One region of the Pseudarthrobacter sp. SL88 genome, then DNA from elsewhere that is predicted to be linked to it. Evidence: riboswitches for the same ligand, from Rfam matches in the RefSeq annotation. Region 1 holds a riboswitch; the other holds the start of a gene.
The links. Region 1 has a riboswitch for cyclic di-AMP ahead of OVA06_RS14020 (M23 family metallopeptidase). Riboswitches for the same ligand answer to the same signal wherever they lie in the genome.

Region 1 (7,551 bases):
CCACACCTGGCTGCCAAGAGCGAAGGCGACCGCCTGGTGACGCACCTCTTCGAATCCAGGTTGCCTGGCTACTCGGGCTGGCAGTGGTACGCCGTTATCACCCGCAACTCCCGCTCCAAGCTGGTGACGGTCAACGAACTGGGCCTGTTGCCCTCGGAGGATTCGATCCTGTCCCCGGAATGGGTGCCGTGGGCTGAGCGGGTGCGGCCCGAGGACGCCCGGGAAGAGGAGCACGAGCAGGAGCGCGCGGTCCCTGACGCCCAGGCTGCAGGGGAACCCGCTGATGCGGGTTCCGGGGAACCCGAAGCGGAACAGGATCCAGAAGAGGCAGAGCCTGCGCTGCAGGCCGGGTCCTCGGACGCTGGCCAGGCAGACGACCCAGAGGGCTAGCCAGCCCCCTTGCGGCGGGTCCGTCGACCCAACCAACAGCAAACGGCGCCGTCCGGGGTAAACCCGGGCGGCGCCGTCGTATGTTCATTCGCCGGGGCCTTGCCGACGGCGGAAAGCTACTTGCGCAGCTCGCCCACCACAAAGTCGATGCTGGCCAGCAGGGCCGAAACGTCCTCGGGGTCGATGGCAACGAAGGTGGCGATACGGAGCTGGTTGCGGCCCAGCTTGCGGTAAGGCTCCGTGTCCACAATGCCGTTGGCGCGCAGGACCTTGGCCACCGCGGCGGCATCCACGGAGTCGTCGAAGTCGATGGTGGCAATGACGTTCGAGCGCTCATCCGGGTTGATGACGAACGGCGTCGCGTATTCAGATGCTTCGGCCCACGTGTAGATGCGGCCGGCGGAGTCGGAGGTGCGTCCCGCCGCGAAGTCCAGGCCGCCGTTGGAGTTCAGCCACTGCACCTGGGCGTCCAGCGTTACCAGGGTGGACAGCGACGGGGTGTTGTAGGTCTGGTTCAGCTTCGAGTTGTCGATGGCGGTCTGCAGGTCCAGGAAATCCGGGATCCAGCGGCCGCTGGCTTTGATCCGTGCGGCGCGTTCCAGTGCGGCGGGGGAGAACAGGCCAAGCCACAGGCCGCCGTCGGAGGCAAAGTTCTTCTGCGGGGCGAAGTAGTAGACATCGCTCTCGGCAACATCGACGTCCAGGCCGCCCGCGGCCGAGGTTGCATCGACCAGGACCAGTGCGCCCTCATCGGCATTTGCTACGCGCTTTACCGGAGCGGAGACGCCGGTGGAGGTTTCGTTCTGCGGCCAGGCGTATACGTCGACGCCGGCCTCGGCCCGGGCAGCCGGGCGGGTACCCGGTTCGGACGTGATGATGGAGGACGCATCCAGGAAAGGTGCCTTGTTGGTGGCGGCGGCGAACTTCGACCCGAACTCACCAAAGGACAGGTGCTGGGCCTTCTTCTCCACGAGGCCGAAGGAGGCAACATCCCAGAAAGCGGTGGAACCGCCGACGCCGAGGACAACCTCGTAGCCCTCGGGCGCCCGGAAAAACCGGCTGAGGCCTTCGCGGACCGAGCCCACGAGGTTCTTGACGGGGGCCTGCCGGTGGGACGTGCCCAGGATGGTCTTCGACGCCGCGGAGAGCGCATCGATCTGTTCCTGCCTGACCTTGGATGGCCCGGCTCCGAACCGTCCGTCCCGGGGCAGGAGGTCGGCAGGAATAGTGATGCTGGTTTCGCTCACGGGTGCTCCAATGTCGGCGGGGAGGTGGCTTTAGCCGGTCGGGCGGACAACGCCGCCCGACAGTCGGCAGTGACTGCCATACAGGCCTTACCCATTCTGCCTGAACCGCCGTAGGCGCGGGAGTCGGAGCCGCTAAAGTCCAAACATTGAGACACTGGTACGTGGGCCGGCAACTATTCGGACTAAGTCAAAATAGGCTAAGCTTGCCTCCGGACTATGTCGCGCCGCATGGCGGCGGACTGTGTAGGACAACGCGGTAGGACAACGCGGAACAACGCAGGGTATTGCGCTCGAGGAGCTGAGCTGGATGACGGATCTGATCGACACTACGGAGATGTACCTTCGGACCATCCTGGAGCTGGAGGAAGAAAACATCGTTGCCCTGAGGGCCCGTATTGCCGAGCGGTTGCGCCACTCTGGCCCCACGGTGTCCCAGACCATCGGCCGGATGGAGCGTGACGGCCTGGTGGTGGTGTCCGGCGACCGCCACCTGGAGCTCACCGAGGCCGGCCGCAAACGTGCCACAGAGGTCATGCGCAAGCACCGCCTTGCCGAACGGCTCCTGGCTGACGTCATCGGCCTGGACTGGGCCTACGTCCACGACGAAGCGTGCCGCTGGGAGCACGTGATGAGCGAGCGCGTTGAGCGCCGGATCTACGAACTGCTCAACCACCCCACCGAATCTCCCTACGGAAACCCGATTCCCGGACTGGCCGCACTGGGCGGGCACCCGGAGCTGTCCTTGGCCGATGGAGCGATCAGCCTCCTTGAGGCCATGAAGACGTACGGCCCCGCCTCTGCCGTGACCATCAGCCGGCTGGCCGAGCCCATCCAGGTGGAACCCGAGCTCCTGTCCCAGCTCGACGAAGGCGGCATCCGCCCCGGAGCAGCGGTATCGCTGGAGCGTGTAGGGGACTACATTTCCGTCCGTGTTCCGGGCATTGAAGGCGCCCTGGAACTGCCTCCTGAAGTGGCTGCCCACGTGTTCGTAGCCGTCAACTGACACCGTTAAAGCCCTGCTTTTACCCCGTGGGAGCTGGATCACGCAAACATAACGGAATTGTTACTAAGGGACTTAAGCCCCTATAGTTGAACGAAAGCGTTGATACTTAAGCGTTACCTGATCTGGAGCCGAGCTCTGCCAGCGGATCAGGAGCACCAAGTCATAACTGGCAGAGGCGGGGGAACCACAACTGGCAGCGGGGGACTGCCTTGGGGTGAAGTCCGTCAGCAGCAAGCCTCTTCCAGTGAAGGAACCTTCCGGGGATTTCTCTGTGCCGCAGCTTGCTTACGGCGGACCGGGTCTGTGAACTCTCTGACCCGAATCCGACAGCTAACTTCGCAGGCTATCCAGAGAGGAACCCTTCTTGACCATGCAGACCCCCCGGGGCCGCCGACGCGCGGCCGGCCCCGCTGCTACGCCGCGTGCTGTCGAAACCGTCCAGGCTGCCGAGACCTCGCGCCCCCGCGATCTCCACCGTGATGCGCGCCGCCGTCGGGGTCCATTCCGCCAGATAACGGAATTCGCCTCGGCCAGCGGCATCGGCCAGAAGGCCGGCATCGCGCTAGCCGCCACCGGCCTGGTGCTCACCGTGACCGTTCCCGTCACCAGTCCCGTCATGGCCACTGACGCCAGCGGAACCGGTGCGGTGGCCGCCTCGTCGGTCACGCCGCAGCCCGAGATTTCCGCGGAAGCAGGCGCCCAGATCGACTTCAGCCGCTCCGCCGTCGTAACCCAGGCGGACCCTGACGGCAAGCTCAAGCAACTGCTCAGCGCCCAGTCCGCAGCGTCGGTCTCCCGTGCTGCGTCCGCCGGTAGCCTCGGGGCTCCGCTGGCCACCATGGCGACGGCATCGCCGTTCGGCTACCGCGTCAGCCCCATCACCGGCGGAACCGGCGACTTCCATCGCGGGCAGGACTATGTTGCCCAGTGCGGTACCTCCGTGATGGCTGCCGCCACCGGAACCGTGACCTTTGTGGGCTGGCACCAGTACGGCGGCGGCAACAGGGTGGTGGTGGACCATGGCAACGGCCTGGAGACCACCTACAACCACCTGTCGTCGTTCAACGTGACCGAGGGCCAAACCGTCTCACGGGGCGACGTCATTGCCCTCAGCGGGACCACCGGCGCTTCCACGGGCTGCCACCTCCACTTCGAAGTCCAGGTCAACGGCGAGGTCGTCGACCCCACCGGTTGGCTCTAGCCAAATGATGGTGGACTCTCGAATGGCTGTGACCCGCCGTGACCTGAATGTGACATTCAAACAAAACTGCTGTACCGTCTAACTCGCGTCAACTTTTCCGAAGTTGACGCTCTTGAGTGGATTGCCTAACTCTGCCACCGCTCAAGGTCCGTTCGCATTTCATCGTCTGGCAGGGGCGGGGGAACCAATTTTGGCCTTCTTGTTTCGAAGGCCTTGGGGTTAAGTCACGAAAGCTTCCTTGGAAGCCGTGTGGCCGGGTGACTCCCATCCGAATCCGACAGCTCACCTCGCAGGCATTGGGAGAGGCTACCTTCGTGTCTTCACGCCATAATGCTGCGCGCCACCGTGCGCAAACGGTTCGTACCAACCCTTTGGGCGCCGTGTCCAAGGCTGTTAGTGCCAATGCCGGGACAGTGGGTCGCCAGGCTGCTGTAGTTGCAGCCGCTTCCGGCCTCGTCCTGGGTATGGGCCTGCCGGCCGTCGCGGATACCACCGCGGGCGTCTCGGCATCCACCGAGTCGGGTTCGGCCCAGACCGCCCTTGCCGTCACCGCGGCACCTACCGCCACTGTTTCCTTCGAGCGCCCGGTCATCAAGACCACCGCCGCTCCGAAGCCGGAGCCGGTACGCACCCAGTCCACAGCTTCAGCAGCACGGGATGCCGGCAACGCCGTCACCGCAGCCGCTGACTCAACCGAAGCTGCTTCCGAGAAGCTCGCGGAGACTGTTTCCTCCGCTGCCACTTCGGGCATCGCAGCTATCGCGTACACCGGCATTGGCCACCCGTACGTGTGGGGCGGCACCACCCCCAATGGCTGGGACTGCTCCGGATTCACCCAGTGGGTCTACGCCCAGGCCGGCATCAGCATCCCGCGCGTCAACGCCTGGAACGCCATGAAGCCCACCTCCACTCCCCAGCCTGGCGACCTCGTCATGCAGAACGGCGGCGCACACGTTGGCATCTACGTCGGCAACGGCATGATGGTCAGCGCGCTCAACCCGTCCCAGGGCACCCTCCTGCACGCGGTTGCCGCTACCGGAACCTCCTCGTTCTACACCATGAACTAGTTCCCGGGGCCACAGGCCCCAGGAACTTTTTCTTTGCCCCCGCTTTTCGCTAAATCACACATCCCCGTTCGGGACGTGCCGGCGTACCCCCAAGATGCCGGCGCGTCCATAACCCCCGTGTTGCCTACAGGCCCGGGGACAACGAAAGAGAGAACTGATGACGACTCGTGCTACCGCACGGCATCGCGCCGAAGTCACCAAGACCAACTCAATCGCCATCATCGCCAAGGCTGTCGGCGGCAACGCCGGCGGCGTTGGGCGCCAGGCAGCGGTTATCGCCGCAGCCTCGGGCTTGGTCCTGACCAGCGGCATCGCCGCAAACGCAGCTGACACCAACATCCAGCGCGACTCCGCTCCTGCATCCGCCTTTGAAGTTGGATCAGCCGTTGAAGCCCCGATCTCCGCGGCGTCCACCATCAACATCTCCTTCGAGAAGCCGGCCGTCAGCACCAGCCCGGCTCCGGTGGTTGAGGCAGAGCCCGAGGTTGAGGTCCAGGAAGCCGCTCCGGCTCCGGCTGCCGAGGCCGCCACCGCCCAGACGGCTGCAGTGCCGAAGGTCACCGCTACAGTCACGGCGCAGCCAGCGTCTGCACCCCAGGCGTCTGCCAGCGGCAAGGGCGCAGCAATCCTTTCCGCAGCCTACGCCCAGCTCGGCGTCAACCAGGACTGCACGATGCTCGTCACCAACTCACTGGCTGCCGTGGGCATCAACTTCCACGACTGGCCCGCCGGTTACCTTTCCCTTGGCCGCACCGTCAGCGCTGCCGAGGCCCAGCCCGGCGACCTGATCTACTACGCCGACGGCGGCGCCGGCATGGCCCACATCGCTGTCTACGCCGGCAACGGCCAGGCTGTGCACGGCGGCTACAACGGCAACCAGACCGTGGTCTTCAGCGCCAACGTCGGTTCCGGACCGGTCTTCATCCGCGTCAACTGATCCCCCCGCGAGGGCTGGCCGGTACGGCCGCCCCTCGGAGTGAAAGGACCCCTGCCCACGCGGCCGGGGTCCTTTGCCGTTCACGGGCGGTGCGCCCCGGCGGCCGTTCCTGACGGTAGGGTGTGCCGTGATTAGCTGATCCTGCATTTCTTTGTTTACTCTTGTGGTGTCGATCCATAGCCCGGACATGCCGAGGGCAGCCGGCCCTCGTGCCCCTGACGGGTGCGGCCGTGAAGAGGTACGTGCATGCGCACTCTCGTTCTGAATGCTGGATATGAACCGCTGGCGGTTATTACTTTCCGCCGGGCGCTGGTGCTTGTGCTCACGGGCAAGGCAAGCGTGGTTGCCGAGGGCGAGGATCCCGTTGTGGGTCCGCAGGAAATCCTGGGCCGCCCCTCCGTGATTCTCCTCAACCGCTACATCCGGCCCAGATACAACCATGCCACCGCCGTCAGCCGGCGCGGCGTCCTGAGACGCGATGGGCACAAGTGCGCTTACTGCGGAAAAGCGGCGCACACGATCGACCATGTGCACCCCAAGTCACGGGGAGGGGCGGACTCCTGGGAGAACCTGGTGGCAGCCTGCCTGCGCTGCAACAACGTTAAGGGCGACCACACGCCCGCTGAAATGGGCTGGAAGCTGCGATTCGAGCCGGCACCGCCGCACGGCACCATCTGGCAGATCAAGGAACTGGAAAAGCCCACGCCGGCGTGGGACCCGTTCCTCCTGCCGGAGCGGGCCGCGTAAGGTGCGCTGTTTGTCTGGCCGGTCCTGACGTGTTGCCTGCGCTGGCCGCCTGGCCTGACCGCCTGACCGCCTGACCTGCCGAGTGCCTGGACTGTCCGAAGGGCGTCCGGCACTGGCTACGCTTGGACCATGCAAGACGACGTGCCGGCCTTTGATGCCCTCATCCTGGCGGGAGGCCGATCCTCGCGGCTGGGCGGCGTCCCGAAACAGGGGCTGCTGTTTCGCGGCACCACCCTCCTTGGCCGGGCCCTGGCTGCGGCTGAGGGAGCCCGGGCCACCGTGATTGTCGGCCCGGATCCCGGACCTTTGCCTCCCGGAGTGCTCACGTGCCGTGAAGAGCCGGAGTTCGCCGGCCCCGCAGCGGCCATCGCCACGGGCCTGGATGTCCTGGACCGGGCGGGGGCCGGCGCTCCGCACACCCTCGTCCTGGCCTGTGACATGCCCCTGGTTTCCGGGGCTGTGCGGACCCTCCTGCATGAGTTGTCCACGGGGCTTGGGGCGGGGTCTTATGTGGCCTTTGCCGCGGATGAAAACGGTGTGGGGCGGATGCAGCCGCTGGCCGGAATTTATAGCACGGACATGCTAAAAAAGTCCGCCCGCGGGATGGCTGCCACAGGCCGGTTGGTCAACGGATCAGTCCGCTCACTCCTTGCTAGTCTGGACGTGCAGCTTGTCGCCGTTCCGGCCGCTTACACGGCAGATGTGGACACGTGGGACGATGCCGCCGCATTGGGGATTGCCGCCGGCAGCCCGGACGTGGAGGACGTGGACGGGGCCGGGCGCGGCCGCAGTTAACTTTGGAGGCACGTGGTGAAGAGCCAGGACGAAACACTGGAGGAGTGGTGCAGGTCGCTGCTCCAGGCCTACGAGCTTGAAGATGTCCAGGTGGACATCAATGCCATCCTTTCCCTTGCCGGTGTGGCGGCGCATTCAGTGGTCCGTCCCGCCGCCCCGCTGAC
Region 2 (7,551 bases), 150 kb from region 1:
GCCACCACTGGTTGACCGATGTTATTGCCGGCTGGACGCTGGGCCTGGCCTGGGTCGGATTCGTCATCCTGGCCCATCGGATGTTCCATCTGATCCGGCGGCGGGAGCACGCGGGGCCCGCGCCATCGTTTGAGCGTCCCGTGGTGCGCGATGTCGTCGCAGACGCCATGCACCACGACAGCGCAACGCATGGCCGCGGAACGGACCACGACGGCGGGACTCACTTAGGCGGAACGGACCACGGCGGCGGGACTCACCCAGGCGCGCATCCAGGCAGCCGCGTCAGGCATCAGGAGCCCGGAGTAGGGGACTCCGGCAGGGACAGCGCCGGATGATAGCTTTGAGCAATGCGCACTCTCGTTGTGGACCACCCGCTGGTCGCCCATAAGCTCACTGTCCTCCGGGATAAGAACACCCCTTCGCCCGTGTTCCGGCAGCTGACCGAAGAGCTAGTGACACTGCTGGCGTACGAGGCCACGCGCGAGGTTCGCACCGAACCGGTCACTATCGAGACTCCGGTCAGCACCACGGTGGGCACGGCCTTCACCAAGCCCACCCCTCTGGTGGTCCCCATCCTGCGCGCCGGCCTCGGCATGCTGGAGGGCATGACCAAGCTGGTCCCCACTGCAGAAGTGGGTTTCCTGGGCATGGCCCGGGACGAGGAAACCCTGGACATCATCACCTACGCCGAGCGCCTGCCTGAGGACCTTACCGGCCGGCAGGTCTTCGTTCTGGATCCCATGCTGGCCACCGGCGGAACCCTGCGCGAGGCCATCAAGTTCCTGTTCAAGCGCGGGGCGTCGGACGTCACGTGCATCTGCCTGCTGGCGGCCCCGGAGGGCCTGGCCAAGCTGGAGGAGGAACTGGGCGAGGCAAACGTGCACATCGTCCTTGCGTCGATTGACGAGAAGCTGAACGAAAAGTCCTACATCGTGCCCGGCCTTGGAGATGCGGGAGACCGGCTGTACGGCATCGCCGGCTGAGGTTCAAGCCTTCCGCGCACAAGTCCCCGGCCGTAGCCTGTGGCAATGGACTGGAAACTTGAACTCGTGTTTGTCCCCGTGTCCGATGTGGACCGCGCCAAGGATTTCTACGTTAATAAAGTGGGTTTCAACGCCGACTTCGACGAACGCCCGTCGGAATCCATCCGCTTCGTGCAGCTGACCCCGCCCGGTTCAGCGTGTTCCATCTGCATCGGGGAAGGCCTCACTGACGCTCCTCCGGGCACCGGCTCCAACCTGCAGCTGGTGGTCAGCGACATCCAGGCCGCCCACGACCACCTGAAGAACAATGGGGTGGCGGTCAGCGATGTGGACGTTCAGGACTGGGGGCACTTCGTGTACTTCGCGGACCCGGACGGCAACCGCTGGGCCGTCCAGTACATTCCGGGACGGTAACGGCACGTCCCAGCCCCAAACCGCTCGGTGGCCGTTAGCGCCAATCCCAAAAATGGCTACCTAACGCACGGGGTAATTGGTGCCTCGCAGGAAGGGCTGCAGATACGACGACGGCCGCCGCTGAACCGGTAGGGTTCGGCGGCGGCCGGTCGAAAGGGCCTCAACGTGTGAAGGTTTTTAGTACCAGTTGTTGCCCAGGTGGAAGTTCAGGGCGCCACACGGGGACTGGTAACGCTCCTTGATGTAGTTCAGGCCCCAGTTGATCTGAGTGCGGTAGTTGGTCAGGTAGTCGGGGCCGGCGCTCGCCATTTTTTCGGCGGGGAGGGACTGCACGATGCCGTAAGCGCCGCTGCTGGCGTTGGTGGCGGTGGTGGTCCAGTCGGATTCCTTAGTCCACAGGGTGACCAGGCACTGCATCTGGTCCTGCGCCCATCCGTAGCTGGCCAGCTGGCCGGACGCGTAGGCCTGTGCGCCGGCAGGATCGTTGACGGCGACGACGGGAGCAGGCTCGGGAGCGGGAGCGGGAGCGGGAGCAGGCTCCGGTGCGGGAGCAGGTGCCGGTTCCGGTGCAGGAGCCGGGGCGGGCGCTGCGGCCGGGGCAGGTTCCGCAGCGGGTGCGGGCGCCGGTGCCGCCTCCTGGGGCTGCACCTTGAGTTCGGCGGGCGCCGAGGCCGCAGGGTTAGACCGGATTTCGCTCTTCTCGATGCTCATCTGGGAATCGGTGGCAGCGGGGGACTCGGAGCCGGTAGCTGCCACGCCGGAAAAGCCGTCCGTGGCCTGGCCTGCGGCGCCTACGCCCACCAGCATGGCTGCGGAGACTGCGAGGACCGCGGCGCGCTTGCCGAAGGAAGACTTCTTGCGGGTTTCAGGCTGCGCGCTGTGGCTCGGGGCCGATTTTGGGCGCGGTTTTACCGTGAATTTAGACATGTTTGTTTCGCCTCTCACACCTGCGGAGTTAGCTGTCGGGTTCGGATGAGGGCATCCGGCCGCACGGCAAATACACGTGCTGGCTTAACCCCAAGGGCAGTACTGCGTTGCCCGGGACGTGGGTCCCCCGCCTCTGCCTCAGTTCAAGCGAAATCCGGGAAGTGGCAGAGCTTGGCGTCATCCGGATATGCGGCCCGAACGGGAACCGCACTCTATCGACGGTACAGGAGAGCGGCGCTTAAGTCACATTTAGGTAACAGACGTCACGACGACGGCGCGTCGCCTTGGCGAATTCAGGCCACGGTCGGCAGGCGAAGCGCAAACTCCGTCATCCCCGGCCGTGATGTGACCGTTACCCGCCCTCCGTGGGCTTCCACGATGGACTGGACAATGGACAGGCCCAGCCCGCTGGTGCCCTCGGCAACGGCCGCGCCGGCCTGGTCGCCGCTGCCCTTGCGGGCCGCGTCTGCGCGGGCGAAGCGCGAAAAGACGTGGTCCACGAAGTCAGCCGGAATGCCTCCGCCGTCGTCCGTGACCGTCACGACGGCGGCGCCGTCGGGTGCCGTACCGACGCCGGCCACCACGGTGGTTCCGGCAGGGGTGTGTTTCCGGGCGTTGGACAGCAGGTTCATGAGTACCTGCCGCAGCTGCGCGCCGTCCCCGTTGACCAGCACCGGCTCCGCAGGAAGATCCAGCCGCCAGGTGTGGCTCGGGGCCATGACTTTTTCGTCGCTGACGCTTTCCACCACCAGCTGCGTCAGGTCCACCTCGGCCAGCTTGAGCGGCTGGCCCTCATCCAGCCGCGCCAGGAGCAGCAGGTCCTCCACCAGTGCCGTCATCCGCTCGGACTGGCTTTGGACCCGGGCCAGCGATTTCTGCCCATCGGGAGTGAAGTCCTCCGTCATCCGCATCAGCTCGGTGTAGCCGCGGATGGCGGTCAGCGGGGTGCGGAGCTCGTGCGAGGCGTCCGCCACGAACTGGCGCACCTTGGTTTCGCTCTTCTGCCGGGCTTCCAGGGCGCTGGCTACGTTGTCCAGCATGAGGTTCAGTGCATGCCCCACACTGCCCACCTCCGTGCCGGGGTTGGAGTTCGACGGCGGCACCCGCACGGCGAGCGCCACCTCACCGGCGTCCAGGGGCAGTTCAGACACCCTGGTGGCAACTTCGGAGAGCTGTTCCAAGGGTTTCATTGTGCGGCGGATCAGTACGGTCCCCACGAGGCCGATCAGCAGCAGGCCGCCCAACGACACGAACACGAAGGTCCACACCAGGGACCTGAGGGTACTTTCCTTGGTAGCCAGGGGGAGTCCTGTGACCAGGACATCGCCGGAGTTTGTCTGGACCGCGATCAGCCGGTAATCACCGCTGGACATCGAACGGTCCACGGGCCGGGAGTTGGCGTCGAGCGCAAGGAGCGTCTCCTTGTCCTCCGTGGACAAGGGCTGGCGGGTGGTGTCAGAGGCGAGGAAGCCGCCGGAACTCACCTGGCCGTTGCGGATGCTCGCGTTCACGGTGCCGATTCTCTGGCCCCGGGCGTCCAGGGGGTCCCGTCCGTTGAAGCCGCCAAACGGCGGGCGGCCGGGGTTGTCGGCAAGGTTTGCGGCTTGGCTGAGCTGGTCATCAAGCTGCCGGGTCAGGAAGGCGTCCATCGATGCGTAGCTCACGATGCCAACGGCACCGCAGATGGCGATAAGCAGGGCCATGGCCAGGGCAATCAGGCGGGTGCGCAGGTGCCAGGTTGCCGGCCTGAGCCAACTCCGGGCGTAGGGAGCTTCTGAAGTGGCCATGGCGTGCTACTCCGCCGGCTTGATGACGTAGCCGGCCCCGCGGACGGTGTGGATCATGGGCGGATGGACGGCGTCGATCTTTTTGCGGAGGTAGGAGATGTAGAGCTCCACAATGTTGGCCTGGCCGCCGAAATCGTAGTCCCACACCCGGTCAAGGATCTGGGCCTTGCTGATGACACGCTTGGGGTTTTCCATGAGGTAGCGGAGCAGCTCGAACTGGGTGGCCGTCAGCTGCACATCATCCCCGGCGCGGGTGACTTCCCGGGTGTCGACGTTGAGCACCAGGTCGCCCACCACCAATTCGGCAGTGTCCATGGCTGCGACGCCTGAGCGCTGAACCAGCCGGTGCAGGCGGAGGATGACTTCCTCCATGCTGAACGGTTTGGTGACATAGTCGTCACCGCCGGCGGCCAGGCCGACGATGCGGTCCTGGACTGCGTCCTTCGCGGTCAGGAAGAGGGCGGGCACCTCCGGCGCGAAGGCGCGGATCCTGCCCAGCAGCTCCACGCCGTCGAACCCTGGCAGCATTACGTCCAGCACCAGGACGTCGGGGCGGAAGTCCTTGGCCAGCTTCACCGCCTCGGGCCCGTCCGCTGCCACTGCCACGGACCACCCGGCCATCCGCAGGCCCATGCTCATCAGCTCGGAAAGGCTGGGTTCGTCATCCACCACCAGGGCGCGGATGGGGGAGCCGTCCGGATGGGAGAGCTTGGGGAGGTTGTTGGTCATGGAGTGCGAGGTGGCCATGGGACAACTCTCCGATCCTTCGATATAGGCGGGCTTTGGGCTACCTGTGCCCCAGCTGTGAATCCCAGCCTAGCCAGCTGGGCGTCGCAGCGGGTGAGGCAGCGTCGGCGCCAAGGTCCAAATGTCACAGTCAGCACTGCCCCGCTGCACAGCCCGGGTACAGGAACGCGGCTGACGCTGATGGAACATCAGCAGAGGCGACCGCCACGTTCCCTTGGAGCAGTCAATGGACCAGCAGAACAACCGTGCCGTCCCGGACGAACCGGCCCAGGGTGGACAGCCGCATCAGGCCGGCGCCGCAGCCGAGGGGCAGGCCCGCCCGCAAAGCCAGTGGGAAGTCTTTGCCGGCAACCCCGACAGCCCGCAGGCACCTTCCGGTTGGGCACCTCCCCGCATCGCGGAGAGCAGGCCGTCCCAGGATTGGGCCGCTCCCGGGAGCGGCCAGCCTGCTGGATGGGGGAGTACGACGGCGGACACGGACCAGCGGCAGGAACAGCCGGCAGGGTGGGGCGCACCGCAGCCGTACCCGGCAGAGGGGCGGCCCCGGGCTTTGGACGGCCGGACTTTGGATAACCGGGGCAGGGCAGCCAGGAAGGGGCTGATCATTGGCGGAGTCGTGGTGGCGGTGGCCGCAGCAGCTGGTGCGGGGGCCTATGCCGCCGGAAACAGCTCCGTGGCAGCCGCGGACAATACCCAGGATGCCGGCGGCGCCAGCGGGACCAACGGGCAGGCGGACCCCGGCGGCCAGTTCGCGCCCGGCGGCCAGTCCGGAATGACAGCCCCGGACGGCATTGGCGGCATGAACGGCGGAGCCATGGGCGGCCCCGGCGGTCTCGGCATAGGGCTGGCAGGGCTGAACGCCGCCATACACTCCGAATATGTGATCCTGCAGGATTCTTCCTACGTGACCATGGCTTCCCAGACGGGCACCGTCACGGACGTTTTGTCTGACTGGCTGACCGTCAAGAGCGAGGACGGGTTTTCGCGCACCTACGCCGTCGGAGCGGATGTGCAGGTATCAGAGGGCATCCGGCAACGGGGCAGCGGCAGCACGGGTGGCACACTGGGCATCTCGGAAGACACGTCCGGGTCAACCGTCCGCGTTACCGCGCTCAAGTCGTCGGACAGCTACACAGCCAAGACCGTACTGCTTGCGACGGCGTCCGGTACGGCAGCAGCTCCGGGTGCGGGGACAACCACCAACTGACCGGCCGTCGCAATGTGAGACGCCGCCGCGGTGGCTTCGTTCAGGTAGCCGGGGGCCAAAAAGACGGCTAGCAGCCGGCAATGAATTGGACAGTGAGGACCCTCCGGTGGGTCGATTCTATGTCAAGCGATTGAAATTCAGCGTGATTCGATAGATTGCGTATCCATCGAAGATAGTTCAATCAAATAACTCTCCGAGGGATCATTCTCGGATAACGAGTGTTATTATTTGACCTTCCCAGAATCGTGATCTGTCGCACATTCCGCCGCTTTGTCTCACGATGCGGACGATCCCGCCCATTGTTACTTGCAAGTTGCCATTGTTACGCTGCACACTTCCAATGTGAACAAGAACTCAACAGCACCTGCAGCCGCAGAATATTGGCCCAGCACATCAGCTGCTGCCGACATGCGCTGTTGTCGAATGCACGCCTGACCTTCTACACCCTTCGAAGTTCTTAGGCATTCGCCCCCAGCCCAGCGTCGGGCGCCCCTCCCCATTCGCAGTGCGGGGAAACCCAGCATTCGAGTGCCGCTATGGCGGCCATTCACATTGAGGTAAGCATTCCATGTCAGTTGCATCCGGATACGTCCACATCTCCGTCCGTAACGCCGCCAAGGCCGGCCAGCCGTCCGGCCTCCGCCCCGGTTTCGGCCCCCGCCCCTCGCTTGCTCCGACGTCCGGAAACAGCTTCCCGGCGCAGGGCTACTCACCGCAGGGCTACAACCCCAACTCCTACGGCCAGCTCCGCGCGGTGCAGCCCACGGAGACCGCGGCGCCCATCACCGCCCCCACCCCCGTGGTGGCCGGGCCTAACGCCGTCCGGCCGGTTCCCAACGAGAATGTGGCCCGCGGGTTTGTGCTGTACATGGGCATTGATGAGGAAACCGCTGCAGCTGCCGGCACCTCCATTGCCAAGCTTGCCCAGGAAATCCGGGCCTACGCCCAGTCGCTGGTGACCGGCGCCGAAAGCTACGCCGCCGTGGCCGTTGCCCCTGCCGGCACCCCCGGTTCCGCGCTCGACGTCGTCCGTTCCACCTTCGGCGACCCCACCGTCAACGCCCGGCAGCGCACCGAGGCACCCCGGCCCCAGCAGCCGCAGGAGCCCCGCCCCTCCGGCGTCCTGATCGACCTCGCCCGCCGCGAAGTCCACCTCGATGGCGAGTCCCTCAACCTGACCTTCAAGGAGTTCGAACTCCTGAACTACCTGGTGGAAAACGGCACCCGCACGGTGGGCCGCGACGAACTGCTTGAAGGCCTGTGGCGCAACGCCGAAGAGGTCCCCAACGAGCGCACCATCGACGTCCACATCCGCCGCCTCCGCTCCAAGCTCGGCCGGCTGGCCAACACCGTCCGCACGGTCCGCGGCCAGGGCTACAGGTTCTACGAGCACCCCGAGGTAGTCGTCTGGGCCGCTCCGGAATACTCGATCTAGAAACGCTCATCACCGCCAGAAGGCGGCACGATCCCTCTGCGCCTGCGCTCG

Region 2: it holds a riboswitch for cyclic di-AMP, as region 1 does, so the genes downstream of both, OVA06_RS14655 (hypothetical protein) here and OVA06_RS14020 (M23 family metallopeptidase) in region 1, are expected to answer to the same signal.

The regions. Positions count from the first base shown of each region.
Region 1 covers NZ_JAPPRD010000001.1:3,101,222-3,108,772, reverse strand. The annotation lists gene OVA06_RS14035 (DUF3027 domain-containing protein) at 1-390, shown strand, start outside; gene serC (phosphoserine transaminase) at 507-1,637, opposite strand; gene OVA06_RS14025 (metal-dependent transcriptional regulator) at 1,945-2,640, shown strand; cyclic di-AMP (ydaO/yuaA leader) riboswitch at 2,782-3,000, shown strand; gene OVA06_RS14020 (M23 family metallopeptidase) at 3,011-3,841, shown strand; cyclic di-AMP (ydaO/yuaA leader) riboswitch at 3,970-4,151, shown strand; gene OVA06_RS14015 (C40 family peptidase) at 4,222-4,908, shown strand; gene OVA06_RS14010 (NlpC/P60 family protein) at 5,066-5,845, shown strand; gene OVA06_RS14005 (HNH endonuclease) at 6,092-6,592, shown strand; gene mobA (molybdenum cofactor guanylyltransferase) at 6,722-7,387, shown strand; gene OVA06_RS13995 (DUF6457 domain-containing protein) at 7,403-7,551, shown strand, end outside.
Region 2 covers NZ_JAPPRD010000001.1:3,248,806-3,256,356, reverse strand. The annotation lists gene OVA06_RS14670 (phosphatase PAP2 family protein) at 1-335, shown strand, start outside; gene upp (uracil phosphoribosyltransferase) at 348-983, shown strand; gene OVA06_RS14660 (glyoxalase superfamily protein) at 1,029-1,397, shown strand; gene OVA06_RS14655 (hypothetical protein) at 1,575-2,324, opposite strand; cyclic di-AMP (ydaO/yuaA leader) riboswitch at 2,327-2,484, opposite strand; gene OVA06_RS14650 (sensor histidine kinase) at 2,618-4,111, opposite strand; gene OVA06_RS14645 (response regulator transcription factor) at 4,118-4,858, opposite strand; gene OVA06_RS14640 (hypothetical protein) at 5,085-6,065, shown strand; gene OVA06_RS14635 (winged helix-turn-helix domain-containing protein) at 6,634-7,500, shown strand.